DNA from 4 places in the Bradyrhizobium sp. Leo78 genome. Region 4 is predicted to be linked to each of the others. Evidence: predicted binding sites of a transcription regulator. Region 4 holds the regulator's gene; each other region holds the start of a gene.
What was found. Region 4 encodes PhoB, which activates phosphate uptake and scavenging genes when phosphate is short. Its sites were predicted from a motif close to TGTCATNNANCTGTCAT; they were not measured.
Positions count from the first base shown of each region.

Region 1: the regulator PhoB is predicted to act here: its motif matches at 2,124-2,140, upstream of AC5ZG1_RS05485 (Orn/Lys/Arg family decarboxylase).
Region 2: the regulator PhoB is predicted to act here: its motif matches at 3,602-3,618, upstream of AC5ZG1_RS02995 (DUF2794 domain-containing protein).
Region 3: the regulator PhoB is predicted to act here: its motif matches at 2,054-2,070, upstream of AC5ZG1_RS10060 (alkaline phosphatase D family protein).

Region 1 covers NZ_JCAMOT010000003.1:170,377-177,835, forward strand. Annotated here, with positions in the region: gene AC5ZG1_RS05470 (cupin domain-containing protein) at 1-152, shown strand, start outside; gene AC5ZG1_RS05475 (COG4315 family predicted lipoprotein) at 266-655, opposite strand; gene AC5ZG1_RS05480 (DJ-1/PfpI family protein) at 927-2,078, shown strand; gene AC5ZG1_RS05485 (Orn/Lys/Arg family decarboxylase) at 2,183-4,540, shown strand; gene AC5ZG1_RS05490 (GNAT family N-acetyltransferase) at 4,547-5,104, shown strand; gene AC5ZG1_RS05495 (hypothetical protein) at 5,119-5,523, opposite strand; gene AC5ZG1_RS05500 (hypothetical protein) at 5,535-5,756, opposite strand; gene AC5ZG1_RS05505 (cation diffusion facilitator family transporter) at 5,882-6,835, opposite strand; gene AC5ZG1_RS05510 (DedA family protein) at 6,973-7,459, shown strand, end outside.
Region 2 covers NZ_JCAMOT010000002.1:119,012-126,470, forward strand. Annotated here, with positions in the region: gene AC5ZG1_RS02980 (ABC transporter permease) at 1-1,331, shown strand, start outside; gene AC5ZG1_RS02985 (Bax inhibitor-1/YccA family protein) at 1,570-2,361, shown strand; gene AC5ZG1_RS02990 (GNAT family N-acetyltransferase) at 2,556-3,101, shown strand; gene AC5ZG1_RS02995 (DUF2794 domain-containing protein) at 3,219-3,590, opposite strand; gene AC5ZG1_RS03000 (DUF1223 domain-containing protein) at 4,036-4,794, opposite strand; gene acnA (aconitate hydratase AcnA) at 4,955-7,459, opposite strand, start outside.
Region 3 covers NZ_JCAMOT010000006.1:114,993-122,451, reverse strand. Annotated here, with positions in the region: gene AC5ZG1_RS10070 (indolepyruvate ferredoxin oxidoreductase family protein) at 1-1,321, shown strand, start outside; gene AC5ZG1_RS10065 (hypothetical protein) at 1,565-1,915, shown strand; gene AC5ZG1_RS10060 (alkaline phosphatase D family protein) at 2,138-3,742, shown strand; gene AC5ZG1_RS10055 (hypothetical protein) at 4,074-4,286, opposite strand; gene AC5ZG1_RS10050 (aminotransferase-like domain-containing protein) at 4,528-5,766, opposite strand; gene AC5ZG1_RS10045 (DUF3124 domain-containing protein) at 5,828-6,292, opposite strand; gene AC5ZG1_RS10040 (cation:proton antiporter domain-containing protein) at 6,420-7,459, shown strand, end outside.
Region 4 covers NZ_JCAMOT010000010.1:207,007-214,465, forward strand. Annotated here, with positions in the region: gene pstC (phosphate ABC transporter permease subunit PstC) at 1-911, shown strand, start outside; gene pstA (phosphate ABC transporter permease PstA) at 913-1,758, shown strand; gene pstB (phosphate ABC transporter ATP-binding protein PstB) at 1,755-2,576, shown strand; gene phoU (phosphate signaling complex protein PhoU) at 2,588-3,304, shown strand; gene phoB (phosphate regulon transcriptional regulator PhoB) at 3,421-4,128, shown strand; gene AC5ZG1_RS16005 (GcrA family cell cycle regulator) at 4,249-4,764, opposite strand; gene AC5ZG1_RS16010 (aspartate aminotransferase family protein) at 5,263-6,471, shown strand; gene argF (ornithine carbamoyltransferase) at 6,471-7,397, shown strand.

The sequences.
Region 1 (7,459 bases), on a different contig from region 4:
GTGAGGCCGGCAGCCGCCACGTCGCCTGGTGCCCCGAAGGCGGATTGATCCTCGCGATCTTCCAGGTGCCGAACAAGTTCTTCGAAGCCGACGGCCGCGTCGTCGACGCGGCTGGTGCGGACTGGGACGAGGCGTGGGGACACACGAAATAACGGGCCGCCGACTTCTTTGCATCCCCGCGCGAGGCAGGTGTGCAAGCCAACTAGCGTGAACGGCGGATCATGCTGCGCTGATCCGCCTCTCGCATTATTGCGAGCTCAGCTCATCACGGCTGCGCAAGATGCCAGGCGCCGTTGAGGAAGCCGTCGCCGGTGATGTCGCCGGGTTTCTGATCCTTGGCGAAGGTGTAAAGCGGCTTGCCCTTGTAGGCCCACTGCTTGGAGCCATCATCACGGGTGATGATGGTGTAGCCCTCGCCCGCCTTGTCGCTCGCCTCAGCCTTCAGCACCGGCCAGTTTGTCGCGCAAGGACCATTGCAGGCAGACTTGCCGTCAGTGTCCTTGTCAAAGGTATAGAGAGTCATGCCCTTCGCATCCGTCAGCACACTTCCCTTCGCGGTGGTTCCGGTCTTGGTCGGCGGTGCGGCAAACGCCACGGAGACCGTCGCCAGGGAAATGGCGGTGGCGAGTGCGAAACCAATCGATGGGTTCTTCATGATAGCTCCTGTAAGGAAATAGCTTGCATGAGTAGGACATACGGAGGCGCGTTCTATTCCGCCGGAGAGCACGAGGAATTTTTTCGCTACGTCTGCTTGACGAGGGGAATAATTCGGCAAGTGGCTTTCGGCGAAATTCACCGATCCGCCCCTGTCCATCCATTGCCCCCTGTGTCGGTTTTTGCCGGATTTGCGTCATTTCGGAGCGCGGCGTGAGCGAGTAAGTTGCGCGGAGGGGGCGAGGTGACGAATTCGTTGAGCGACGTAAGCAATGAACTGGCGGCTTTTCGCGTGGGGCGGTGTTGCCGCCGCCGCGCTTTTCTTGACCATTGGTGGTGGCTGGCTTCTGACGCTGCCCTCGCGAGCTGCGTCTGGAAACGCGCCGCCGATCGCAAGCCAGGAGGGTGACGCGACCATCGCGGCGTTGAAGCCGCCGAAACGGCAGCGGCCGCTGATCGCGATCGTCGGCATCAATGAGCAGACCGAAACCACCGACTATCTGATGCCCTATGGCATCCTCAAGCGCGCCGACGTCGCCGACGTGGTGACGCTTGCGACGAGACCCGGACCGGTGACGCTGTTTCCGGTGCTGAAGGTCGAGCCGGATGCCACCATCGCAGCATTCGATGCCGAGCACCCTGATGGCGCCGACTATGTCATCGTCCCCGCCATGAGCCGTGACGACGATCCGGTCGTCGTGCAATGGATCAGGCAACAGGCGCAAAAGGGCGCGATCGTCATCGGTGTCTGCGTCGGCACCATGGTGGTCGCCAGCACTGGACTGCTCGACGGCAAGCGCGCGACGACGCATTGGTACTCCCTGAAAGACCTGCGCGAGAAGCATCCGACGATCCATTACATCAGGGACCGCAGGATCGTGGTCGACCAGGGCGTTGCGACCACAACGGGGATCACAGCTTCGATGCCGATGTCGCTCACGCTGGTCGAAGCGATCGCCGGCCGCGAGAAGGCAGAAGCCGTTGCCCGCGACATCGGCCTGCCCCATTGGGATGCCCGCCACGACAGCGGCGCGTTCCAGTTCACACGACCGTTCGCGCTCACGGCGATCGGGAACACGCTCGCGTTCTGGAACAAGGAGCAGCTCGGCATCGCGCTTGCGCCCGGCATCGACGAAGTCTCGCTCGCGCTCGCCGCCGACGCCTGGTCGCGGACCTATCGTTCGCGCACCGTGACCTTTGCCGCGACGGCGGAGGCGCAGCCAAGCCGCAACGGCCTGCGCATCCTGCCCGATCAGGTCGCGGCCCAGTGGCCCGCCGAGCGATTGCTGCAACCGGTCGGATCACTGGCGCCGGCGCAGGCGCTGGAGCAGACCTTGCTGCGGATCGAGGCACGCTATGGCGGGCGCACGGCCGATTTCGTCGCCATGCAGCTCGAATATCCGAGGCAACGCGTACCGGATTGAAGCGGCGTCGGCTCGCCACCAACAATTTTCCCCCGCCGGCGCCACCGTCATCTGCCTGTCACGAAATGTGCCGACTTCTCGCTCGGACCATTTCGAGGACACCGATGGACTATTTCCGACGCTTCACCTTCCTGTTCGCGGCGCCCGTATTCGATCCGGAGGATCTCGAGGGCATCCGCTTCAACCAGATCATCGACGAGATCCAGCGCTCCGGCTTCGAGGTCGTGCGCGCCCGCAAGCTCGAGGATGCCGAGATCGCGGTGCAGACCGACGCGGCGATCGGCTGCATGGTGGTGGACTGGGGCAAGAAGGGGCTGGAGGGCAAGACCGCATCGCTGATCAATTTGATGCGGCGGCGCGGCCTCGACTTCCCGATCATCCTCCTGATCCGCCGCAAGCGGTTCGAGGACCTGCCGGTCGAGGTGCTCGACTTCATCGACGGCTATGTGTTCCTGTCCGAGGAAACGCCGCCGTTCATTGCCAAGAATTTGATCAGCCGGCTGAAGCAATATGCGGAGACGCTGAAGACGCCGTTCTTCGGCGCGCTGGTCGACTATGCCGAAGAGGGCAACCAGCTCTGGACCTGCCCCGGCCACAATGGCGGCGTGTTCTACAGCCGCAGCCCGATCGGACGCGTGTTCGTCGAACATCTCGGCGAGGCCGTGTTCCGCGATGACCTCGACAATTCCGTGCTCGACCTCGGCGACCTCCTGACCCATGAGGGCCCGGCACTGCGGGCGCAGAAGGAAGCCGCCAGGATCTTCGGCGCGGAGAAGACCTATTTCGTGCTCAACGGCACCTCCACGTCCAACAAGGTCGCACTCGGCTCGCTGGTCACCGACGGCGACCTCGTGCTGTTCGACCGCAACAATCACAAGGCCGCCCACCATGGCGCGCTGCTGCTCGGCGGCGGCATCCCGGTCTATGTGCCGACCGTTCGCAACGCCTGGGGGCTGATCGGGCCGATGCGCTGGGACATGCTCGACGAGACGTCGCTGCGCGAGCGCATCCGCAACCATCCGCTGGTCAAGGACAAGGAGGCCTGGAAGCGGCCCCGTCCCTTCCGCGTCGCCGTGGTCGAGCAGTGCACCTATGACGGCACCATTCATAGTGCGGAGATGATCCTGAGGCGCATCGGTCATCTCTGCGACTACATCCTGTTCGACGAAGCCTGGGCCGGCTTCATGAAGTTCCATCCGATCTATGCCGGCCGCTTCGCGATGGGACTTGCCGACCTCGGCCCCGAGGCGCCCGGCATCATCGCCACGCAATCGACCCACAAGCAGCTCGCCAGCTTCTCGCAGGCTTCGCAGATCCATGTCCGCGACCGCCACATCAAGGGCCAGAAGCGCCGGGTCGAACACCGGCGTTTCAACGAGAGCTTCATGCAGCACGCCTCGACCTCGCCGTTCTATCCGCTGTTCGCCTCGCTCGACGTCGGCGCGCAGATGATGAAGGGCCGCTCCGGCGAGGTGCTGTGGGACGACACGATCCGGCTCGGCATCGAGCTGCGCAAGAAAATCCGCGCCGCCCGCCGCGAGTTCGAGGAGAACGAGGCGCGTCCCGAGCGGCGCTGGTTCTTCGAACCATTCGTGCCGGATCGCGTGATGATCCCGGACGTCGCGCGCGAAGGCGGGGCGCACAATGTCGCCTGGGAAACCATCTCTACCGACCAGCTCGCGACCAACCCTGCGTTCTGGCAGCTCAAGCCTGACGATAGCTGGCATGGCTTCCCGGAGATGACGGCGGGCTTTGCCATGACCGACCCGAACAAGCTGACGCTGCTCACGCCGGGATTCGACCATGCCACGGGCGCCTATGCCGAACACGGCATCCCCGCCCCGGTGGTGGCGCAATATCTGCGGGAGAACCGCATCGTCGCCGAGAAGAACGACCTCAACTCCCTGCTTTTCCTGCTCACCCCCGGCGTCGAGGCGAGCAAGGCGGGGACGCTGATCTCGGGGCTCGTCGCCTTCAAGAAATTGCATGACGACAATGCGCTGCTCGAAGACGTGATCCCCGAATTCTTCCGCCGCCGGCCTGCCCGCTATGCCGGCGTGCGCCTGCGCGACCTCTGCGGCGACATGCACCGCTTCTTCCGCGCGGCCGATGTGAGCGCGCTGCAGCGCAAGCAGTTCCTGCCCGAGCATTTGCCCGAGATCGCGATGTCGCCGCGCGAAGCGTCACGCTACCTCGTGCGCAACGACGTCGATTATCTCCCGATCGGCGAAATTTCGGGCCGCATCGCCGCAACGCCGTTCGTGGTCTATCCGCCCGGCATCGCCACCATCGTGCCCGGTGAACGGCTGTCGGAACAGACGCGGCCGATGATCGATTACCTCAAGATGTTCGAGGCATCGTTCAATGCGTTCCCGGGCTTCGAGGTCGAGATCCAGGGCGTCTACAAGGAAATCGACGATGCGGGCCACGTGCGCCTGTTCACCTACGTGATTTCCGAGTGACGGCCGATGAACGAAGAGCGGATCATCGTCAGGGCCTCGCGCGAGGCCGATGTCGAAGCCATGCTGTCGATCTACCGCCGCCACATAAGGCGCGGCGTCGACGACAGCGTCGAGGACAGCGGGGTGCCGGAGCCGGATGATTTCCGCGACCGGCGCAAGAATTTCCGCAACCATCGCCTGCCCCATCTGGTCGCGACACGCGACGGCGAGGTGGTCGGTTATGCCTATGTGGTGCTGTTTCGGAAGCGGCCGGCCTATCGCTATGCGGTAAAGCATTCGATCTATGTCCGTCACGACCAGGTCGGCCGCGGCATCGGGCGCCTGCTGCTCGGCGAACTGATCGACGCCTGCGCGGCGGCCGGCTTTCGCCAGATGATCGGCTATATCGACAGCGACAACGCCGCATCGCTGGCGCTGCATCAGCGTTTCGGCTTCGCCCGCGCCGGGCTGTTGCCGGGCGTCGCCTATCGCTTCGGCCGCTGGGCCGACACCGTGATGGTGCAGCGCTCGCTCGGCCCCGGCACCACCGAGCCGCCGCCGCCAGCCCCGCTGTCGCGACGCTAAGCTGCGACGGCCGGCTATGTCGGCCGCCAGCGCACGGGGAAGCTCCGCGCCACCGCAAGCGCCGAGCGCTCGTTGGCCTCGAGCGCGATCTTCTGCGCCAGCATGACGTCTCCGGCCACCAGCGTATCCCTCGGCACGAAACACCAGCCCGCATGCAGCCGGCCGAGTTCGTCCAATTCATAGATGTTCATGCCGGTGCCGTGCCGGATCCGGTAGCGTTTGCCGGAGTGGCAGCCAACGACGTCGAAATAGCCGCTCGTCTCGTACTGCACGAGCTGCTCGGGCGTCAGCCATTCCTTCAGCAGCGCCAGACCGCGCGACTGGCTGTCATCCAGCACGCAATATTCGACGAACCGCCGCCAAGCCGCCCGCGAGAGCCGCGCGGCCTCGGCGAACGCCCGCGACAGCCTGCCGGACATGACGGACCGGCCTAGCCGCCGACAAGTCGCGGATAGAACAGCGTCTCTTCGGCCTTCGGATCGAAGGAACGGACCACGGTCGGCTGTCCCGACACGTCCCGCACCGCAGCGGTGTAGCCGCTCTTCATCAGTGCGTCGAAGCGCAGTTGCGCTTCGCGCAGGGCCTTCTCGTCGGCGGGATTGAAATTGTGCCGGCTGTCGCCAGTGTGATCCATCACGATTTGCGTCGCCATCCCCGCACTCCCTTGCTGGATGAAACTGCAAAGCTAATGAGAGATTAGGGCGAAAGTTCCGACTGCGCCAGTGCAAAGTCGCGAGAGACCTTTCGATTTCGCACGCCGGCATGATCGCCTCAATTTTAGCCACCGCCGAACCGGCCGCGGCGCACCGCCTCATAACGGTGGCGGGTTTGTGGCTTGATGAACAGCGAGACCACTTCGGGATGCGCCGCGCGGATCCGCTTCTCCAGCGCCTCGACGCAGCGCTCGATATCCGGAGTGCGCAATTCATCGGAAAATTCCAGGCTGAGGCTTGCCACAATCTGGTCCGGGGCGAGGTGAACGGTGGTGACGCCGTTGACGCCCTCGACGCACGGCTCCTTCTCGGCGAGCGCCACGATCGATGCGTTGATCGCACTGTGTGCGGGTTCGCCGATCAGGAGCTCCTTGGTTTCGCGAGCCAATAGCCAGGCGGTTGCCGCTAGCACCAGGCCGATCAGGATCGAGCCGACACCGTCGATTTCGGGCCGTCGCAGGCGGACCGACAAATAGATGCCGAGCGCGGCGATCGAGATGCCGACCAGCGCGGCCGTATCCTCCAAGAGCACCATGAAAGACGGCGGATCCTTGCTTTTCCGCACTGCCTCCAAATAGCTGCTGCCGCCCTTGGAAGCGCGAAATCCCTTCAGCGCGAACCACCATGAGGCGCCCTCGAACAGAAATGACAGCGCCAGCACGACATAGCTCGCCATCACATTCTCGATCGGGATCGGGGTCATCACATGCGAGACGCCCTCATAGAGGGAGACGCCGGCGCCCAGCGCGAACAGCAGGATCGCGACCACGAAGCTCCAGAAATACAGCTCGCGGCCATAGCCGAGCGGATGGCTTGCATCCGGCTCCAGGCTGGACCGATGGTAGCCGTAGAGCAACAGCGCTTCATTGCCGGTATCGACCAGCGAATGCACCCCTTCGCTCAGCATCGAGGAGCTGCCGGTGAACAGCGCCGCGGCAAACTTTGTCACGGCCACCAGGAGATTGCCCGCCAGGGCCGCATAGACAATTTTCTTTGATCGCGACGAAACCCGGGCCATGGTTCTCTTTACCGCAATTCCAAACTGCGGATGCCGCGACGCGTTCCGCAGGTTAGAGTGATGTTCCTGGAACCGGCTTCCCCATCGCGGATTTCCAGTGGCGGTGACGGCGAAGGCGGATCGGAAGCGGCGGTACGATGTCCCTCGAAGATTCCGCCCGGCATGTCGTCGAGTTCGTCAGGGATCACCGCGCCTGGGCGGCGCCGATCGTGTTCGCCCTCGCCTTCGCTGAATCGCTCGCCTTCCTCTCGCTGCTCGTGCCGGCTTGGGCGGTGCTGGTCGCGATCGGCGCGATGATGCGGAGCGGCGGCATCGCCTTCCTGCCGATGCTCCTCGCCGGCGCGCTTGGTGCAGCGTTCGGCGACTGGCTGTCCTACTGGATCGGCGGCAAGTTCGAGCATTCGATCGCCAGGATGTGGCCGTTCTCGCGGTATCCTCATCTTTTGGTGCAGGGCGAGGCCTTCCTCAAGAAATGGGGCGTGCTCGCGATCTTCATCGGCCGCTTCTCCGGCCCCTTGCGCGCCTCGGTGCCGATCGTCGCCGGCATGCTGCGGATGCCGCAGCAGCCGTTCCAGATCGCGAATTTCGTCTCGGCGTTCATCTGGGTCGCGGTGCTGCTGCAAC
Region 2 (7,459 bases), on a different contig from region 4:
GCTATCTGACGCTGATGGGCGCGGTGATCGCGCTATTGATCGCGGTTGCGGTCGGACTTTCCTACGACAAGCGCATCGCCGCCGTGTTCGTCGCCTCCTCCATCGCAGTCTTCGTGCTGCTGCGTTTGATCGCCGCCGGGTTGATGGCGCTGGCGCGCCGGCTGCCGCGTAGCCGCATCACCATGGTGCGGCTGGCGGTCGCCAACATCCACCGGCCCGGCGCGCTGACGCCATCGGTGGTGCTTTCGCTCGGCCTCGGGCTCGCCGTGCTCGTCACCATCACCCAGATCGACGGTAATTTGCGCCGCCAGTTCCTCGCCGCCCTGCCCGACCGCGCCCCCTCGTTCTTTTTCATTGATATTCCCTCCACCGAGGCCGACCGGTTCAGCGCTTTTCTGAAGCAGACCACGCCGGACGGAACGGTCGAGGACGTGCCGATGCTGCGCGGGCGCATCGTTGCCGCCCGCGGCGTCAAGGCGGACGAGTTGAAACCATCGGTCGACGCCGAATGGGTGCTGCAGAGCGACCGCGGCCTGACCTACACCGGAGAGGTTCCCAAAGGCTCGAAGATCGTCGAGGGCGAATGGTGGGGCGCCGACTATCACGGCCCGCCGCTGGTCTCGATGGAGAAGAAGATCGCCGACGGGCTGAGGCTCAAGATCGGCGACGAGATCGTCGTCAACGTGCTCGGCCGCGACATTTCGGCGAAGATCGCCAATCTCCGCAACATCGACTGGCAGGGGCTCGGCATCAATTTCGTGCTGGTGTTTTCGCCCAACGCCTTCAAGGGCGCCCCGCACAGCCATGTGGCGACCCTGACGGAGGCGCATCCGTCCCCTTCCGACGACGCCCGCATCATCAAGCAGGTCGCCGACGCTTTCCCGATGGTGACGAGCGTCCGGGTCCGCGAGGCGCTGGAGACCATCGGCAGCGTCGTCACCAATCTCGTGCTGGCGATCCGCGGCGCCAGCGCGGTGACGCTGATCTCGGCCATCCTGGTGCTGGGCGGCGCGCTCGCCGCCGGCCACCGCCACCGCGTCTATGACGCGGTGATCCTGAAGACGCTCGGCGCCACCCGCGCCCGCCTGCTGGGCGCCTATGCGCTCGAATATCTCATGATCGGCTTCGCCACCGCGCTGTTCGGCGTGTTCGCCGGCTCGATCGCCGCCTGGCTGATCGTCACCCGGCTGATGACGCTGAGTTTCGTCTGGGAGGCTGGCAGCGCCGCGGCGGTGGTGGTCGCGGCGCTGATCGTCACCGTCGGGCTCGGGCTGGCCGGCACGCTGCTCGCCTTGAACCAGAAGCCCGCGGCCGTGTTGCGGAATTTGTGACAATTTGAAGCGGGGAACGAGGCCGGTTAACACCGGCTTTGCCTTGAAATAAGGGCCAGAGCGACATTCAGCCGCGCGTGGAAGCTTGCGGCGGTTGTGTTAGTTTCCCACATACGCCTTGGGTCGGATGGGCGGTTTGATGACACGGATTTTAATGTCCGCAGGCCGCGCTATCTGAGATAGATTATACTCGGTCCCGCAAATCCCTTGCGACCGGAACAACCACGGGAATTCGACCATGTCGGACCTAGACCGTAACTATGCCTCTCCCTTCGGCCGGGCCGCCGGTCGCATTGACACTGCGACGGTCGACGCCGGTCTGCGCGCCTACATGCTGCGCATCTACAACTACATGTCGATCGGCCTCGCGATCACGGGCCTGGCCGCGCTCGGCGTCTATATGGCGGCGGTGACGGCGGATCCGTCCGCAGCCGTCGCAAAGTTCGGCAACGCCTATCTGACGCAGTTCGGCTATGCGATGTTCGTCAGCCCGCTGAAGTGGCTGTTCATCCTCGCACCGCTGGTGATGGTGTTCGTGATCTCGGCCGGCATTAACCGGCTGCAGCCCGCGACTGCTCAGCTCCTGTTCTGGGTGTTCTCGGCGCTGATGGGCCTCTCGCTGTCGTCGATCTTCCTGGTGTATACGCACACCTCGATCGTGCGGGTGTTCTTCATCACCGCGGCGACCTTTGGTGCGCTTAGCCTCTACGGCTACACCACCAAGCGTGACATGAGCGGCATGGGCTCGTTCCTGTTCATGGGCCTGATCGGCATCATCATCGCCAGCCTGGTCAACCTGTTCCTGGCGAGCTCGGCGCTGCAGTTCATCGTTTCGGTGGTCGGCGTGCTGGTGTTCGCGGGCCTCACCGCTTGGGATACCCAACGGCTGAAGAACGACTACATCTACGGCTACGCCTCGCAGGGTGGCGCGATTGCCGAGCGTGCGGCGATTACCGGCGCACTCTCGCTCTACCTGAACTTCATCAACCTGTTCACGCTGCTCCTGCAGCTCCTCGGACAGCGCGACTAAGCGCCTCCGGCAGTACCAACGATCGAAGCCCCGGCCTCACCGCCGGGGCTTTTCGTTTGCGCACTCAGTCCCCTACCCGGGCTCGTTCCCGAGCATCCACCATTGACGAGAAAGGCGTGGATGGCCGGGTCAAGCCCGGCCATGACAGATAAGGAGAGCGTTGCTCCCGGGAAACCTGCTGCTATCTTGCCGCCATGTCCGCCGTCGAGATCAGGCCCGCCACCGAGGCCGACCTTCCCTCCGTCACTGCAATTTACGAGCACGCGGTGCGCTTCGGCACCGCGACGTTCGAGCTGGTCCCGCCGGACCTCGCGGAGATGACGCGCCGCTTCAGGGCGCTGACGGATGGCGGCTTTCCCTATTTCATCGCCGCCCTTGACGGAGGCGTGGTCGGTTATGCCTATGCCGGCGCCTACCGCCCGCGTCCGGCCTATCGCTTCACGGTGGAGAATTCGATTTATCTGGATCCCTCGATCCACCGCCGCGGCGTCGGCCTGCAACTGCTGCAGCGGCTGATCAGCGAATGCGAGGCGCGCGGCTACCGGCAGATGATCGCGGTGATCGGGGACTCCGCCAACGCCGGCTCAATTGGCGTTCACCTCAAGACCGGCTTCACGCTGATCGGAACCCATCCGAGCGTCGGCCTCAAATTCGGCCGCTGGCTCGACACGGTGATGATGCAGCGCGCGCTCGGCGACGGCGCGACCACGATACCGACCGAGGATCCGGGCCGGCGTTAATTCTCCGTCATTCCGGGGCCCGCGTAAGCGCGAACCCGGAATCCAGAGGTTGGTGAGAGCGCAATTGCCGCACGAGATTCCGGGTTCGCTTCGCGCCCCGGAATGATGGACGCGGCCTTAAACAACCGCCAGCTTGCGGTCGATCACGAGCAGCACGCGCTCCAGCTCATGGCCGCGGCGCAGGATCAGGCCGGTCGCCGAAATCACGCTGTACATGCCCTGCTTGCGGGCGAGCCGCGGGTCCTTTTCGATTCGATAGATCGGGACTTCGGAGGAGCGGCGGAACACCGAGAACACGGCGCGATCCTTCAGGAAGTCGATGGCGTAATCCCGCCACTCGCCGTCGGCGACCATGCGACCATAGAGATTGAGGATGCGATTGAGTTCGAGACGATTGAACGTCACGCGGTTCTGTAGCGGGGTGGCAGCGACGGGCCGCGCCGCCGCGCGAAGCCCGCTTGGCTCGCTGTCCTCCGATATCGATATCATCAAGCGCCTCCTGTCATGCGGCTGACATGATTGCGCTAACCGGGCAGCGCCGCAAGGGTTCAGAGCCGCCGTGCGACGAATGGGAAGATTTTCCAGGAGTCACAGTATCGTTAGAAAGAATCTTATTGCTGCCCCACTTCCGCCCACCGCCCGCCCCGCTGCCCTGCGAAAAGGAAATCCTGCGTTGGCCCGGTTCTTTCGGTTCCGGATTCCTCAGCCCCCAGCCCCCCGGGGCCGTCGGGACCGGGCCTGTTCGCAGGGGAGTTAACTCCCTTTTGACTGGGCCAACGAGAGTTGGTCCTTTTCTTTTTTGGGGGTCCCTCACGACACGTCATTCCGGGCACGCGACAGCGTGAGCCCGGAATCTGGAGGTTGATGGCGGGAGATTCCGGGTTCGCGCGATGCGCGCCCGGAATGACAGGATGTGGCGGGTTTGATTTAGACCTTACCGCAGCGGCGTCATGGCCGCGCCGAGCATGGGGCCCGGCTTGTCGCGATTGCCGTCCTGGACATAGACGACGGCGGCATCGACGCCTTCACGCGAGATGTTCTCGATCGGCACAGTCCAGCTTCCCGCGCTGCCATTCCAGTCGCCGACCTTCAACAGGTTACGCACCACGTTGTGATAGGTGATCTCTTGCCCGCGATTCTCGCCGCGCCCGATCGAGATCGGCACCGCCTTGGAGATCGAGCAGATCCAGACTTCGCCATGCTTGACGCGCGGCCCATTGCTCGCCGCCACCGAGACATTGATCTGCTTGCCGGACAGCGACATCGTCACCGGCACCGACATCACGCCCTCGGTCGCGGTATCCTTGATCGCAGTCTCGATGCCGACGCGATCGCTGCCGATCACCTTCGCCGAGCCGTTAACGATGACTTGCGGCGTATAGACGTCGCGGTCGCCGCGCACATGCGAATAGGCTTTCTGGCGCGCGCTGAAGCGCGAATCAGCCAGCGTGTCCTTCCAGCCGAGATAATCCCAGTAGTCGATCGGCATGCTGAGCGCGATGACATTCGGGTCCTTGGCGAGTTCGCCGATGATCTTGTCGGCGGGCGGGCAGGACGAACAACCCTGTGAGGTGAAGAGCTCGACGACCGCACGCGGATCGGCGTGGGCGGGTCGGATGATCGCGATAATGGCGCAAACACTGAGCGCGCCGGACCAAAGCGAAAGACGATTATAGGCCATCATCGCTGTCATTCTGAGAACCGATCGTGATGATTTCCATCCGTACTTGTACGGGGCATGAGAGACGACCCTGAAGAGCATGCCCCTGACGTGCGAAAGCGGCCTTTTTCATAGGCCGCCCGCATTTTCCTAGCCATTCACGTAGCAGTGAGGCACCGATCACAAATCCGCGTTAGGCCGCGAGCTTGCGCAACACGTAGTGCAGGATGCCGCCGTTGCGATAATAATCGAGCTCATCGAGCGTATCGATGCGGCAAAGCAGCGGGACATGCTGCACTTTGCCATCGCTGGAGGTGACGTCCGCCGTCAGCATCTGGCGGGGCTTCAAATCGCCCTGCAAGCCACGAATCGTGACCTTCTCGTCGCCCTTGATGCCGAGCGACTGCCATGACGTGCCCGGCTCGAAGGTGAGTGGCAGCACACCCATGCCGACCAGATTGGAGCGATGGATGCGCTCGAAGCTCTGGCAGATCACCGCGCGAACACCGAGCAGGCGGGTGCCCTTGGCCGCCCAGTCGCGCGATGAGCCGTTGCCGTACTCGGCGCCGGCGAACACCACCAGCGGCACGCCTTCCGCTTGGTACTTCATCGCGGCATCGTAGATCGACATCTGCTCGCCGTCGGGCCAGTGCTTGGTGTTTCCGCCTTCCGGAATATTGCCGTCGGCGCCCTTGAGCATGAAGTTCTTGATGCGGATGTTGGCAAAGGTGCCGCGCATCATGACCTCATGATTGCCGCGCCGCGTGCCGTACTGGTTGAAGTCGGCGGGGCGCACCTGATGCTCGCTCAGGAATTTGCCGGCGGGTGACGTCAGCTTGATCGAGCCGGCCGGCGAGATGTGGTCGGTCGTGATCTTGTCGCCGAACATGGCGAGGATCCGCGCCTCGACGATGTCGGTGATCGGCTCGGGCTCCTTCTTCATGCCCTCGAAATAGGGCGGGTTCTGCACATAGGTCGAGCTCATATTCCAGCGATAGGTCTCGCTCTCGACCGTCTTGATCTTGCGCCAGTTGGTATCGCCCTTGAACACGTCGGCGTATTTCTTCTTGAAGATCGACGCGGTGACGAACTTCTTCATGAAGGCGTTGATTTCCTTCGCGGTCGGCCAGATGTCCTTCAGGTAGACCGGCTTGCCGTCCTTGCCCTCGCCGATCGGCTCGACCGCGAGATCCTTGGTCACGGTGCCCGCCAGCGCGTGCGCTACGACCAGCGGCGGCGAGGCGAGATAGTTCGCCTGCACGTCAGGACTGACGCGGCCCTCGAAGTTGCGGTTGCCCGACAGCACGGCGGCGGCGACGATGCCGTTGTCGTTGATCGATTTCGAAATCTCTTCCGGCAGCGGGCCGGAATTGCCGATGCAGGTGGTGCAGCCGAAGCCGACCAGGTTGAAGCCGACCTTGTCGAGATCGGCCTGCAGGCCGGAATTGGCGAGATATTCCGCCACCACCTGGCTGCCCGGGGCAAGCGAGGTCTTCACCCAAGGCTTCGCTTTCAGGCCCTTGGCAACCGCGTTGCGTGCCAAAAGGCCGGCGCCGATCAGAACGCTCGGATTGGAGGTGTTGGTGCAGGAGGTGATCGCCGCGATCACGACGTCGCCATGGCCGAGATCGAAGTTGCGGCCCTCGACCTGATAGCGCTTCTCCGCATCATCGGCCTTCTTGTATTCGCTGGCGAGCGCCGTTGCGAAGCCGGTCGCGACCGCAGGAAGGGCGACGCGGCCCTCTGGGCGCTTCGGCCCGGCCATCGACGGCACGACATCCTTGAGATCGAGAATCAGCTTTTCCGTGAACACCGGATCGGTCGAGTTCGCCGTGCGGAACAGGCCCTGCGCCTTGGCATAGGCGGCGACCAGCGCGACACGGTCCGCCTTGCGGCCGGAGGTCTTGAGATAATCGATGGTCGCGGCGTCCACCGGGAAGAAGCCGCAGGTCGCGCCGTATTCCGGCGCCATGTTGCCGATCGTCGCCTTGTCCGCGACCGAAAGATAATCGAGGCCAGGACCGAAGAACTCGACGAACTTGCCGACGACGCCCTGCTTGCGCAGCATCTGCGTCACTGTCAGCACCAGGTCGGTCGCGGTGACACCTTCCTTGAGCTGTCCCTTGAGCTTGAAGCCGACCACTTCGGGCAGCAGCATCGACAAGGGCTGGCCGAGCATGCAGGCTTCCGCCTCGATGCCGCCGACGCCCCAGCCGAGCACGGCAAGGCCGTTAACCATCGTGGTGTGCGAATCAGTGCCGACAAGCGAATCGGGATAGGCGACCTCGAAGGTGCCGGTCTTCTTGCCGACCGTCATCTTCTCCTTCTTGGTCCAGACCGTCTGGGCCAGATATTCGAGATTGACCTGGTGGCAGATGCCGGTGCCGGGCGGCACCACCGAGAAGTTCGAGAACGCCTTCTGACCCCATTTCAGGAATTCGTAGCGCTCCTGATTCTGCTTGTATTCCTCGACCACATTCTTGGCGAAGGCCTTGTTGTCGCCGAAGAAGTTGACGATCACGGAGTGGTCGATGACGAGGTCGACCGGCACCAGCGGGTTGATCTTCTCCGCATCGCCGCCGAGATTCTGCATCGCGTTGCGCATCGCCGCGAGATCGACCACGGCCGGAACACCCGTGAAATCCTGCATCAGCACGCGCGCGGGGCGGAAGGCGATTTCATGCTCGAGCTTGCGCTT
Region 3 (7,459 bases), on a different contig from region 4:
AGGTCCCTACAACATCCTCGTCACCGGCATCGGCGGCACAGGCGTCATCACCATCGGCGCGCTGCTCGGCATGGCAGCCCATGTCGAGGGCTTGGCGTGCTCGACGCTCGACTTCACCGGCCTGTCGCAGAAGAACGGCGCGGTCATGAGTCATGTGCGCCTCGCGCCGCGTGCGGAGGATCTCGCCAGCGTCCGCATCGCCGCCGGCGGCGCCGACCTGATCCTCGGCTGCGACATCGTGGTCGCGACCAGCGTCGCCGCGCTGAGCCGGGCCGAACGCGGTGTGACGCGCGCGATCGTCAATGCCGACCTGCTGCCGACCGCGAGCTTCGTGATGAATCCCGACCTCGATTTCGAGGCGGGCACGATGCGCGATGCGTTGAGCCAAGCCGTCACCTCGTCCGACCTCGACATCCTCGATGCCACCGGCCTTGCCACCGCGCTGATGGGCGACAGCATCGCCACCAACGCCTTCCTGCTCGGCTTCGCCTTCCAGCGCGGCGCGGTGCCGATGTCGCTGGAGGCGCTGATGAAGGCGATCGAGCTCAACGGCGCCGCGGTTGACATGAACAAGATCGCCTTCTCATGGGGCCGGCTCGCCGCGCACGACCTGGCGCGCGTCGTCAGCGCCGCGCGCTTCAAAACGTCGAGCGCGGCGCCGGCACGGCGCACGCTCGACGAGACCATCGCCTTCCGCACCAAGTTTCTCATCGACTATCAGGACGAGGCCTATTCGCAGCGTTACCTCGCCGACGTCGCGCGGGTGCGGGCCGCCGAGACGGCAGCGGCCCCCGGCTCACATGAGCTGACGGAGGCGTTTGCAAAAGGCCTGTTCAAGCTGATGGCCTACAAGGACGAGTACGAGGTCGCGCGGCTCTATACCGATGGCGAATTCGCGAGGGCGTTGAAGGAGCAATTCGACGGCGAGCCCGGGTTGAAGGTGCTGCTCGCCCCGCCGCTGTTCGCGCGTCGCGACAAGGTCACCGGACATCTGCAGAAGCGCGAGTTCGGGCCCTGGGTGTTCAGCGCGTTCAGGCTGCTGGCGCGGCTGAAACGCTTGCGTGGTTCCGCGCTCGATATCTTCGGCTACACCGCCGAGCGGCGGATGGAGCGGGCGCTGCCGGGCGAATATTCGGCGATGATCCTGCGCCATCTCGGCAACAAGCCGCTCGATTTGCCGCGCTTGGTGGCGCTGGCGAAGGCTGCGGAGTTGGTACGCGGCTACGGCCACGTCAAGGAAGCGAACGTCGCTCGCTATCGCCAGGAGTGCCAGCGGCTCGAAGCTGCGATCGGTCAGCCGGTCGCGCAGGCAGCCGAGTAGGTTCCGATCCGGTCCGGTGCTTGGGCTGATTCTTGAGCCTATTCTTGGGCCGCAGGAAGCAACCTGCGGCCATTGTTTTCGTTGATCGGTAACCGTGCCCACAGGATCGGCTGGAATTGTCCGGCCGGCTTCCTACATGATGGGCGTGTCCACTTGGAGTCATTTCGGAGGCGTTCGGTGAGCTCCAGAAATGCAGTTCTGGCCGCCGTTGCCACCGCCGCCCTGGTCCTGAGCGTCCCGGCGATGGCGGACGATTATCGCCCCGGCGACTATTTCAATCTCGACCTCTCCAAGGCCGTGCTGTCGCCTAAGCGGCTCGGTCCGCCGACGGAGTTCGCACCGGTTCCCGTCGAAGCCAAAAGCGATCACAATGATGCTGCACACGTGGTCGCGGAACCGAAGCCGGTAGAGACGAAAAGGGTCAGGGCCGCGCGTGCTGCGCCTGTGCCTGAGCGGTCGGTGCGCACGGAGCGGCGCGTTCCCGCCCGCGCCAAGCTTGCCCGCCGCCACGGCAACCCGCTCGACGCCCAGGCCCGCGACGCCCGCATCCAGACCTGGCCCTGCCGCTCCGGCGGCATCTGCAACTGGCGCTGACGGGCGCGCCCGACAAAGCCTTAAGAGCACCACTGGCGCACACATTCTCCGTCATGGCCGGGCCATCCACGAGAGCGCGCGCGGCTGCAAGACGTGGATGCCCGGGTCAAGCCCGGGCATGACGAGCGCGTTTTCACGAGTCATCCATCTGTCGTAAAACCGTAGGCTGGGAGTCAAGCAGCGCAGGCAACCTTCGTCGCGATTCGACGGAGATCCTGCCTGATGGCGATTGCGACACGCGCCAGGCGCGGCCTGACCCGGCGCCAGGTTCTGATCCGGTCAGGCTCGACCGCCGCACTCGCAAGTCTCGGCACTCTCGCCAAGCCCTATCTCAGCTGCGCCGCCGATCGCCCGAAGCTTCGGTGCGGGATTCAATCGGGTGACGTCTCTGATGATGCCGCTGTGATCTGGTCGCGTGTCGATCGGGCCGCGCGGATGCAGGTGGAATGCGCAGCCGACGAGAATTTCAAGACCATTTTGCGCGCGGCCTCAAGCGACGCGCTGCCTTCAACCGACTTCACCGCAAAGCTCCTCATCGATGGCCTGCCGCCGGGACAGGACATTTTCTATCGCGTGCGCTTTGAATCGTCCGATGGGCTTGCGGGCGAGGCGAGCGGCGGCCATTTCCGCACCGCACCGATGACGCGCCGATCGATCTCCTTCGTCTGGTCCGGCGATACCGTGGGGCAGGGTTGGGGCATCGATCCCTCCCGTGGCGGCCTGCGCAGCTACCGCACCATGCTGGCGAACCGTCCCGACTTCTTCATTCATTCCGGCGACCACATCTACGCCGATTGCCCGGTGCCATCTGAGTTGCGGCTGCCGGACGGCACGCTCTGGCGTAACATCGTCACCGAAGAGAAGTCGGCGGTTGCCAGGAGCCTCGCGCAATTTCGCGGCAACTACAAATACAATTGGTGTGACGCAAACTTCCGCGCCTTCCATGCGGAAGTGCCGATGTTCGCACAATGGGACGACCACGAGGTCGCCGACGACTGGTCGCCGATCGGCAGCGCTGATGAGACCGGCTATGCCGAGGACGGCTCTTCGCGTCTGGTGGCGCGTGCGCGGCGCGCGTTTCACGAATTCATGCCGATGCGCGCTGCCCCCGCGCAGGACGGCCGCGTCTATCGCAGGATCGCCTATGGTCCGCTGCTCGACGTGTTCCTCATCGACATGCGCTCTTACCGCGATTCCACGTGGAATAAAGGCGATGGCAACAGCGACGGCTTCATCCTTGGCAAGGCGCAGCTCGCATGGCTGAAGCGCGAGCTGGTCGCCTCCAACGCCACCTGGAAGGTGATCGCCGCGGACTTGCCGATCGGCCTCATCAGCCTGGATGCGGTCGCGCTCGGCGACGGCCCTCCGGAGCGCCGCGAGCACGAGATCGCCGATCTCCTGTCTTTCATGAAGTGCGCCGGCATCCGCAACACGGTCTGGCTCACCGCCGACATGCACTACACCGCGGCCCATCATTACAATCCGAACCGCGCGGTCTTCCAGAAATTCGAGCCGTTCTGGGAATTCGTCTCCGGCCCGCTGCACGCCGGCACCTGGTCGCCCGGCGTGCTCGACAACACTTTCGGCCCCAAAGCGATGTATCAGAAAGGCTGCAGCGCAGAGCAGGGCGACAACCTCGCTCCCTGCTTCGGCCTGCAATTCTTCGGCCGCGTCGACATCGATGGTGCGACCGGGGTGATGACGGTGACCTTGAAGGACGTCGACAACCGCGACCTCTGGCATCGAGGAGGGCGGAAACGATGCAAACCTCGGGCATTTCACGCCGCGAGAATGCGGACTCACATCCCTCGGCTGTTTGAAATCTGAATCAGAACTCTCCCCTCGTCGTCCCGGGCTTGCGCGCCGCGGCGAAGCCCTTGGGCGTAGCCGGGACCCGGGACCCCATAACCACGGGACTTTGTTGTGTGCTCCGCTGCAACCGCTTGCTCCCGCCAGAACGCCTCCCAGTGGTTATGGGTCCGCTTTCGCGGGGACGACGGCGGTGCAAGGTTTGGGGAATCGTAGGATGGGTAGAGCGGCGCGAAACCCATCATCGTGCGGCTCGCTCTATCGCGATGGGTTTCGCTGCGCTCTACCCATCCTACGCAGGATCGCTGCAAAAAAGAATGGCCCCTTGCGGAGCCATTCTGTTCACGCCTCAGTAGCCGTAATTGTGATGATGCTTCTTGATGATCACCACCTTGTCGTGATGGCGATGATGCCAGCCGGGCCCGCGCATCTCGGCGTGGGCGCCGCGCCAGTGATGATGATGGTCGCCACGCTTGATTACGACGGTCTCTGCATTGGCGATCGACGGAACTGCAACGGCAATCGCGCCGAGCGCTGCAAAGACACAAGCAAGTTTCTTCATGATGTCCTCCTCCATGTGCCGAGACTAAACGGCAGGTCCCGCGGAAACGTTCCGCAGGAACTACAGGAGAATCCTGAACAACTGTTCAGCTAACGTTTGGACATGCGATGGAAATCTCGCTCGTCATTGCGAGCGCAGCGAAGCAATCCATCGCGCCACAAGTGGAGACATGGATTGCTTCGCTACGCTCGCAATGACGGGGGGCCATAGCCATGATGCCGACCGGATCGCCGCGCGGCCTTCACCCCTGCGCGCGTTCGATATTGCCGCTGCGTGTCGGCACGCCGAATTCGCGACGGCAGACGTCGGCGAGCACGGCTACGCCTTCGCGGATCTGCTGATGCGAGGGGCTCGCGAAGCACAGCCGCAGGCGGCTGCCGGACCACGCCTTGTTGGTCGACCATTCCGGTCCCGGATTGATCGAGACGCCGGCGGCGAGCGCCGCCTGGTAAAGCTTGAGCGTATCGACATGATCCGGAAGCTTGACCCAGAGAAAGATGCCGCCCTTCGGCTCTTCGAATTCCGCCACGGTGCCGAACTGCTCGCTCAGCGCCTCCATCAGCGTATCGAGCTTGGCACGCAGGCCGCGCGTCAGCTCCGGCACATGGGTCGCAAAATGCGGCGCGCAATATTCGGCGAGCACCATCTGCTCCAGCGCGCCGGAGCCTGCGTCCGTCTTCAGCGCCAGCATCCGCGACATCACTTCCCAGGGCGCGACGATGAAGCCGACGCGCAAGGCGGGCGCGATCGATTTCGAGAACGAGCCGATATGGATCACGCCGCCCTGCTGGCTCATGGCATAGATCGCGGGCGGACGCTCGCCGCTCCAGGTGAGGTCGGCGTAGCAATCGTCCTCGAAGATCGGCACGCCATAGTCGCGCGACAGCTTCAGCATCTCGGCGCGGCGGCTCTCGGGCAGGATCGTGCCGGTCGGGTTCTGCACGGTCGGGATGGTGTAGATATATTTCGGCGTGATGCCGCGCCGCTTGTGGTCGGCGAGCGCGGCAGCCAGCGCATCGATCCGGATGCCGTCCTGGTCGAGGGGAATGCCGACGGCATTGATGCCGAGCCGTGTGAGCCGGTTCAGCGAGCCCTGATAGGTCTCCTGCTCGATCAGCACGGTGTCGCCGTTCGCCAGCAGCGTGTGGTTGACGAGGTCGAGCGCCTGCAGCGAGCCGGAGACGATCAAGATGTCATCGGCCGTGCAGTCGATGCCGGCATCGCGCTTGAGCTTATGGATCAGGAATTCGCGCAAGGGCCGATACCCTTGCGGGCCGTGGGCGAGGTTATACGTCGCGAGCGCCTTGCCCTCGCGCTTGAGCACCGCGTTGACCGCCTCGATCAGCCCGTCGACCGGAACCCCGTCCGGATCGTTGTTGCCGCCGACAAAGCTGTACTTGGCAAGCCCGGTCCACTTGGCGGCCGGTGCCGGCAGGCCGGCGGGCAACAGCGGCGCGAAATCGAATTGGGCTGACGACATGGACATTCACTCCCGTGTTGTTGTCGTTGAGAAGGCCCGGAGAAAGTCGATGGCCCTCTTGCTAGTTCTTACTGATGATCCTGATCGGTCGTCCCTGGCTGATGAAGGCATAGTGCCCCGGGCCGACGCTGCCAACCATCAGCGCTTCGACAGCGGGTTCGGCGATCTCGCCGGCTGCCGCCCAGTCCACCACGAAATTGGCGCCGGTGCCGCCGCGCACGTCGGAGGTGGGGATGAAGACCTCGATGGTTGCGAACGGCTTCAGCGCGATCGGCGCCTTGAGGTAGCTTTCAACCGGCTTGCCTTCGGTGTCGAAATAGGCGATCCGCTTCAATACAAGGGGCTTGGTCTCGGAGGTGTTGTGGACACTCAATGTCACCGAGAAATCGGCCCTGAGCCTGCCTTGGCTCATCGAAACACTGGAATAGACTGGGACGTAGAAAGAGCCGGAAACGACGAGATTCTCGGCGGGAACAGCCGTCAGCGAACTCGCAAAACCCTGCTCGATGCTGCCGCTTTGCGCCACAGAGGGGCGGGATGCGGTCAGCGATGCCAGAATCGCCAGAAACAGGCTAAGGGCGCGGATGTGACAGATTGCTCGTTTGACCCCCGTGCTTGGGTCTCTAGGTTGCGCTGAGGAGAAGCCCCAAGACATGCATGAACTTATAGGTGATATTACTTTAAGCATCCTGTTCGCCTGGGTGCTCGGCCTGTTAGCTCATTTCTCCCGGCAACCCCTGATCCTGGCCTACCTTATCGCCGGGTTTTTGATTGGTCCATTCGGCACGGGCCTGGTCAAGTCCCAGGAATCGATCAGCGTCATATCCGAGCTCGGCCTGATCTTCATGCTGTTCATGATCGGGCTTGAGATCGACCTGAAGAAGATCGTCCGCGCCGGCAAGGTGATCCTGTTCGCGGCCGGCGGCCAGCTCCTGGGCGGTTGCCTGCTCGGCATCCTGTTTTTCGTCGGCATCGGGCTGTCGATGGGCGGCGGCGGCAAGTTCGACGCGCTCTATCTCTGCGTCGCCTGCGCGCTATCCTCGACCGTGATCATCGTCAAGGTGCTCTACGAGAAGCGCGAGCTCGATACGCTGCCCGGCCGCATCACGCTGGGCGTATTGGTGCTGCAGGACATCTTCGCGATCCTGTTCCTCGCCGTGCAGCCGAGCCTCGACAACCTCCAGATCGGCATCGTCCTGCTCTCGATCGTGCGCGTCGGCGTGCTGGTGGCGACCGCGCTGGTGCTCAGCCGCTACGTGCTGCCGCGGCTGTTCCAGCAGATCGCACGCCGCCCCGAGCTGATCCTGCTCGGCGCGCTTGCTTGGTGCTTCCTGATCGGCGAGGTTGCCGAACGCCTGCATCTATCGCGCGAGATGGGCTCGCTGGTCGCCGGCGTATCGCTGTCGACCTTCCCGTATGCGCTCGACGTCACCGCCAAGGTCACCACCTTGCGCGATTTCTTCATCACGCTGTTCTTCGTCGCGCTCGGGATGACGATCCCGGTTCCCGGTCTCTCGGTGATCGGGCTTGCGCTGCTGATCGCGGCGTTCACCGTGGTGAGCCGCCTGGTCACGACGTTCACGCCGCTCTATCTGATGAAGCAGGGCTTGAGGGCCAGCCTGCTGCCGGCGATCAACCTGGCGCAGATCTCGGAATTCTCGCTGGTGGTGATCCAGACCGGCGTGGCCGCCGG
Region 4 (7,459 bases):
ACATCACCTTCTATTGGATCACTCGCGCCTGCGCGATTTCGGTGCTCCTGATCCTAGGCGGTATCATCCTTTCGCTGATCGCCGGCGCGTGGCCGGCAATGAAGGAATACGGCTTCTCGTTCCTGTGGACCCAGCGCTGGGCGCCTTCGGCAGACCCGCCGGTGCTCGGCGCGCTCGGGCCGATCTACGGCACGCTGATCACCTCTGTCATCGCGATGATGATTGCCATTCCAGTTGGCATCGGCATTGCGATCTTCCTCACCGAGCTCTGCCCACAATGGCTGCGCCGCCCGATCGGCATCGCGATCGAACTGCTCGCCGGCATCCCCTCGATCATTTACGGCATGTGGGGCTTCTTCGTGCTAGGCCCGTTCCTCGCCAATACGTTCCAGCCGTTCATGATCCGCCTGTTCGACGGCGTGCCGGTGCTGGGCGCGATATTCGCAGGCCCGCCATCCTATCTCAGCCTGTTCAACGCCGCGCTGATCCTCGCGATCATGGTGCTGCCCTTCATCACGGCGATCTCGGTCGACGTGTTCAAGACGGTGCCGCCGGTCCTCAAGGAGGCGGCCTACGGGGTCGGCTGCACCACCTGGGAAGTCGTCCGCAACGTCGTGATCCCCTATACCCGCGTCGGCGTCATCGGCGGCATCATGCTGGCGCTCGGCCGCGCCCTCGGCGAGACCATGGCCGTGACCTTCATCATCGGCAATTCGTTCCGCATCTCCTCCTCGATCTTTGCGCCGGGCACCACGATCTCCGCGGCGATCGCCAGCGAATTCGCCGAGAGTGACGGATTGCACCAGTCGGGCCTGATCCTGCTCGGCCTCTTGCTGTTCGTGCTGACATTCATTGTTCTTGCCTGCGCGCGACTGATGCTGATGCGTCTGGAAAGGAAGGCGGGGAACTGACATGAACCCGATTTACAAAGCACGCCGCCGCAACGACATCATCATCCGCGGGCTTTGCATCGCCGCTGCCGCGTTTGGGGTGACCTGGCTGGCGCTGATCCTGTTCACGCTGTTCTACAACGGTCTCGCCGGCCTCAGCCTCGACGTCTTCACCAAGAACACCCCGCCGCCCGGCTCCACCGATGGCGGCCTGTTGAACGCGATCGTCGGCTCGGTGATCATGACTGTGATCGGTGTCGGCATCGGCGCGCCGCTCGGCCTGTTCGCGGGCACCTATCTGGCCGAATACGGCAAGCATGATCGGCTCACCTCGGTGATCCGCTTCATCAACGACATCCTCTTGAGTGCGCCGTCGATCATCATCGGCCTGTTCATCTATGGCGCGGTTGTCGTGCCGATGGGCGGCTTCTCCGCGCTGGCCGGCTGCCTGGCGCTGGCGGTGATCGTCATCCCGGTCGTGCTCCGCACCACGGAGGACATGCTGCTGCTCGTCCCCAACCCGCTGCGCGAAGCGGCCTCCGCGCTTGGCCTTCCGCGCTCGCTGGTGATCAAGCGGATCGCCTATCGCGCGGCGCGCTCCGGCCTGATCACGGGCGTGCTGCTGGCGACCGCCCGTGTCGCCGGTGAGACCGCCCCGCTGTTGTTCACCGCGCTGTCCAATCAGTTCTTCAGCCTGAACCTGACCAAGACGATGGCGAACCTGCCGGTGACCATCAACAACTTCGTGCAGAGCCCCTACGCCTATTGGAAGGAGCTCGCCTGGAGCGGGGCCTTGCTTATCACCTTGACCGTGCTCGCGCTCAACATCGGCGCGCGCATCCTCGGCGCCGAAAGGAGCGCAAAATGACCGATCTGTCCGTATCGACGACCAGCCCGAGCGCGGCCATTCCCCAGAAGTCGCTGCCGGAAGCGGCGCCAAAGGTGACTGCACGCAGCCTCAACTTCTATTACGGCGAGCACCATGCGTTGAAGAACATCAACCTGACGCTCGGCACCAACCGCGTCACCGCCTTTATCGGCCCGTCCGGCTGCGGCAAGTCGACCCTGCTCCGGATCTTCAACCGGATGTACGACCTGTATCCCGGCCAGCGCGCCACCGGCCAGTTGATGCTGGACCAGACCAACATCCTCGACCCCAAGCTCGACCTCAACCTGCTGCGGGCGCGGATCGGAATGGTGTTCCAGAAGCCGACGCCGTTCCCGATGACGATCTATGAGAACATCGCCTTCGGCATCCGCCTTTACGAGAAGATTTCGAAATCTGAAATGGACGGCCGCGTCGAGAAAGCGCTGCGCGGCGGTGCGCTGTGGAACGAGGTCAAGGACAAGCTCAACGCCTCCGGCCTGAGCCTCTCCGGCGGCCAGCAGCAGCGCCTCTGCATCGCCCGCACGGTTGCGGTGCGGCCCGAAGTTATCCTGTTCGACGAGCCCTGCTCGGCGCTCGATCCGATCTCGACCGCCAAGGTCGAGGAGTTGATCCAGGAATTGTCGGAGGACTACACGATCGCGATCGTCACGCATAACATGCAGCAGGCGGCGCGCGTCTCCGACAAGACTGCGTTCATGTATCTGGGCGAACTGATCGAGTTCGACGACACCAGCAAGATCTTCACCTCGCCGAGCGATCGACGCACCCAGGACTACATCACCGGCCGGTTTGGTTGAGGAGGGACATCATGGCTTCTGAACATACCGCCAAGGCATTCGACAGCGATCTTCAGGAACTGACCCGTCTGGTCGCAGAGATGGGCGGGCTGGTCGAACGGATGATCACCGAATCCGTCGATGCGCTGATCCGCCGCGACGTCGCGCTCGGCAAGCGTGTCGTCGCTTCCGACATCGAGATCGACAGCCTGCAGCGCGTGATCGAGGAGCGCGCCGTGCTGACGATCGCCCGCCGCCAGCCGATGGCTGTCGACTTGCGCGAGATCGTCGGCGCGATGCGGGTGGCGACCGACCTCGAGCGGATCGGCGACCTCGCCAAGAACATGGGCAAGCGCGTCGCCGCGCTGGAGAACGACTTCCAGCCGCTGAAGTTGATCCGCGGCCTGGAGCACATGACCGACCTCGTGCTGTCGCAGGTCAAGTCCGTGCTCGACGCCTATGCCGCGCACGATCTGCCGGCGGCGATGAACGTCTGGAAGAGCGACGAGGAGGTGGACGCGATCTGCACCTCGCTGTTCCGCGAGCTCCTCACCTACATGATGGAAGATCCGCGCAACATCTCGTTCTGCATCCACCTGATGTTCTGCGCCAAGAATATCGAGCGGATCGGCGACCACGCCACCAACATCGCGGAAACGGTCTTCTACATGATCGAGGGTCAGCAGATCACCGACAAGCGGCCGAAGGGGGATATGACGACGTTCGCCACGACCGTTCCGGGCAACTAGAGCAACATCCGGAAAGTCGACGCCGGCTTTCCGCCAAGATCCTGCTCAAACATCAAAGGAAGAGTGGGATGACGATTCAAGCAGAGAGTCATCCCGCTATAGGAGAAGCCAAGCCGATGAGCGCACGCATTCTGGTGGTCGAAGACGAAGAAGCGCTGACGACGCTGTTGCGCTACAATCTCGATGCAGAAGGCTATGATGTCGAAACGGTCGCCCGTGGAGACGATGCGGACACAAGGCTCAAGGAACGTATTCCCGACCTTGTCGTGCTCGACTGGATGCTGCCGGGACTCTCCGGCATCGAGCTGTGCCGCCGTCTGCGGGCGCGGCCGGAGACCAAGCAGCTCCCGATCATCATGCTGACCGCGCGCGGCGAGGAAAGCGAGCGCGTGAGGGGGCTGGCGACCGGTGCCGACGACTACATCGTCAAGCCGTTCTCGGTGCCTGAACTGCTCGCGCGGGTGAAGGGCCTGTTGCGCCGGGCAAGCCCGGAGCGGCTCGCCACCGTGCTCACCTATGGCGACATCGAACTCGACCGCGAGAAGCGCCGCGTTGCGCGCTCGGGCCGCCCGATCGATCTCGGCCCGACCGAATATCGCCTGCTGGAGTTCTTCCTGGAGCATCCCGGCCGCGTGTTCAGCCGCGAGCAGCTGCTCGACAGCGTTTGGGGCCGCGACATCTATATCGACGAGCGCACCGTCGACGTTCACATCGGCCGCCTGCGCAAATTGCTCAATCCCGGCCGCGAGCAGGACCCGATCCGCACCGTCCGCGGCGCGGGCTACGCGCTCGATGATCGCTTCGCGAAGGCCGAGCAGTCGTAAACCGGCGACCTCAATCCGTAGCCCGGGTGCAGCAAAGCGTAACCCGGGGAAATTTGGACCTGCCGATACAGCGTTCCCGGGTTGCGCTGCGCTCCACCCGAGCTACGATCCGTCGTCGGCTTACTTGCCTTGTGACGGCTTGACCGTCGGACGGCGGCGGTCAGCCGCCGGCTGGTAGGCGATGCGGGAGTGGTGCGCGCAATAGGGCAGGCCGGGAAGCGCCTTGCCGCCGCAGAAGAAGAATTCCGGGCTCGAGGGATCGCCGACCGGCCAGTGGCAGGTGGCCTCGTTCAATTCGAGCAGCGACAGCCGCTGGCTCATCGGTACGACATTGTCGTAGGCGATAGGGTCCGCTTCCACCTCCACCTCGAAGGCGTGGGCGAGCGCGGTGTTGCCGCGGGAGACCGGACGTGCCACGCGCATCATCGGCTGTGCGGGACGCGCCTTGCGCTGCCGCGGCGCGGCTGCAGCAGGACTCTTGGCGCGGCCCGAGAGGCCGAGCCGGTGCACCTTGCCGATCACCGCATTGCGGGTCACGTTGCCCAGTTCCGCAGCGATCTGGCTGGCCGAAAGGCCACCTTCCCAGAGCTTTTTCAACTGCTCGACGCGTTCGTCGGACCAGGTCAATACCGTCATCGCATCTTTCCCTTCGCGTTGCGCCGGCCGATCCTGGGACAGCGCTGCGATGCCTAATCTCAAAAATCCCTGCGGGCAGAATCCCTTAAGGCTCGCCGGGCACGAAAACCGCACCCGAACGTGTACGCCGCACACAAAGGACTCTAAGGGATCAAAACTGCCGCACGAGATGTCGTACCCGACAGGCCAGACGCTACAATATGGCGTGACTCTGGCGCAAGAGTCCGCGCCTATGCGTCCACATGTTCCGACATTTAGGGATTGCAATCGGGCTTTTCCACCACACCGGAAAACTGCGGATTACCGGCACTTTGCAGCGCAGCCTGGCGGCTTCGTGGCGATTGACAGCACCCGCCGCGCGCATAGAATGCCTTCACGTGCCGCCCTGCAAAGGCGGCACGTTTTGTTTTCGCTGGATGAGCTCCAGCCGCGTGTCTGCATCGCTGCACGCCGCCGGGGCTTGTCTGAAAGGCTTGTCTGAACCCTTCAGTGATCGCCATGACTGACCGCGCCACGTCGCATCTGCTTCCCGTTTTTGCCAGGGCCGATCTCGGCTTCGAACGCGGCGAAGGCTGTTGGCTGATCTCGACCAAAGGCGAGCGTTATCTCGACTTCACCTCCGGCGTCGCGGTGAACGCGCTCGGCCATGCCCATCCGCATCTGGTGAAGGCGCTGCAGGAACAGGCGACGAAGCTCTGGCACATGTCGAACCTGTTCAAGAGCCCGGACGGCGAGAAGCTTGCCGCGCGGCTGTGCGAGCAGAGTTTTGCGGACTTCGTGTTCTTCTGCAATTCCGGCGCGGAAGCGATGGAGGGCGTGATCAAGGTCGTGCGTCACTATCACTTCTCGAAGGGGCATCCGGAGCGCTACCGCATCATCACCTTCGAAGGCGCCTTCCATGGCCGCACGCTCGCGACACTCGCCGCGACCGGCGCCGCTAAATATCTCGAGGGCTTCGGTCCGCCGATGGACGGCTTCGACCAGGTGCCGCATGGCGATATCGAAGCGGTGAAACGCGCGATCGGTCCAGAGACCGCAGGCATCCTGATCGAGCCGGTGCAGGGCGAAGGCGGCGTGCGCTCCGCGCCGCCGGCCTTCTTCAAGGCGCTGCGCCAGCTCTGCGACGAGCATGGCCTATTGCTCGCGTTCGACGAGGTGCAGACCGGCATGGGCCGCACCGGCGATCTCTTCGCCTACAAGCGCATCGGGGTCACCCCTGACGTGATGTCGCTGGCCAAGGCGCTCGGCGGCGGCTTTCCGATCGGCGCCTTCCTTGCGACCGCGGAAGCTGCGTCCGGCATGACGGCGGGTTCGCATGGCTCGACCTTCGGCGGCAATCCGCTCGCGGTCGCGGCCGCCGGCGCCGTGCTCGATGTGATGCTGAAGCCCGGCTTCTTCGATCAGGTGCAGAAGATGTCGCTCCTGCTCAAGCAGAAGCTCGCCTCCGCGGTTGACCGCTATCCGTCCATTCTCGCGGACGTGCGCGGCGAGGGGCTTCTGATCGGCGTCAAGGCCGTGGTGCCCTCCGGCGACCTCGTCAACGCCCTGCGCGAGCAGAAGCTGCTCACAGTCGGCGCCGGCGATAATGTGGTGCGCTTCCTCGCGCCGCTGATCGTCAGCGAGGCCGAGATCGAGCACGCCATCGGTTGTCTGGAGCGCGCCTGCACCGCGCTCTCAAGCGGACCGTCGAAGAAGGCAGCGGGATGATGAGCAAGGCGCCCCGTCACTTCCTCGACATCAACGAAATGTCGCTCAACGAGCTGCGCGCCATGCTGGACGCCGGCGCCGCCATGAAGGCGAGACTGAAGGCGCATGAGCGGGCCACGAAGCCGCTCGAAGGCAAGACGCTGGCGATGATCTTCGAGCGTCCTTCGACCCGCACGCGAGTGTCGTTCGACGTCGGCATGCGCCAGCTTGGCGGTGAATCGATCATGCTCACCGGCGCCGAGATGCAGCTCGGCCGTGGCGAGACCATCGCCGACACCGCGCGCGTACTGTCGCGCTATGTCGATGCGATCATGATCCGCATCCTCAACCACGATGCGCTCTTGGAGCTCGCCGCGCATGCCACCGTCCCCGTGATCAACGGGCTGACGCGCCGCTCGCATCCCTGCCAGGTGATGGCCGACCTGATGACGTTCGAGGAGCGTCGCGGTTCGATCGAGGGCAAGACCGTGGCGTGGACCGGTGACGACAACAACGTGCTGGCGTCATGGGCGCATGCCGCCGAGCGTTTCAAGTTCGCCCTCAATATCGCGACGCCGCCGCAGCTCGCGCCGAACAAGGCGATGCGCGACTGGATCAAGGCGACCCAGGCGCCGATCGTGCTCGGCAACGACCCAGAGGAGGCCGTGCGCGGCGCCGACTGCGTCGTCACCGACACCTGGGTGTCGATGGGCGACAAGGACGGCGAGCACCGGCACAATCTGCTCCGACCGTATCAGGTCAATGCCAAGCTGATGTCGCTGGCGAAGCCCGATGCTTTGTTCATGCATTGCCTGCCGGCGCATCGCGGCGAGGAAGTCACCGACGAGGTGATCGACGGTCCGCAATCGGTGGTGTTCGACGAGGCCGAGAACCGCCTGCATGCGCAAAAGGGCATTCTGGCCTGGTGTTTTGACGCGGTCGCGTAAGCGCGCCGCCAAGATAGCTGTCGTCCCGGCCAAGCGAAGCGCGAGCCGGGATCCATAACCAC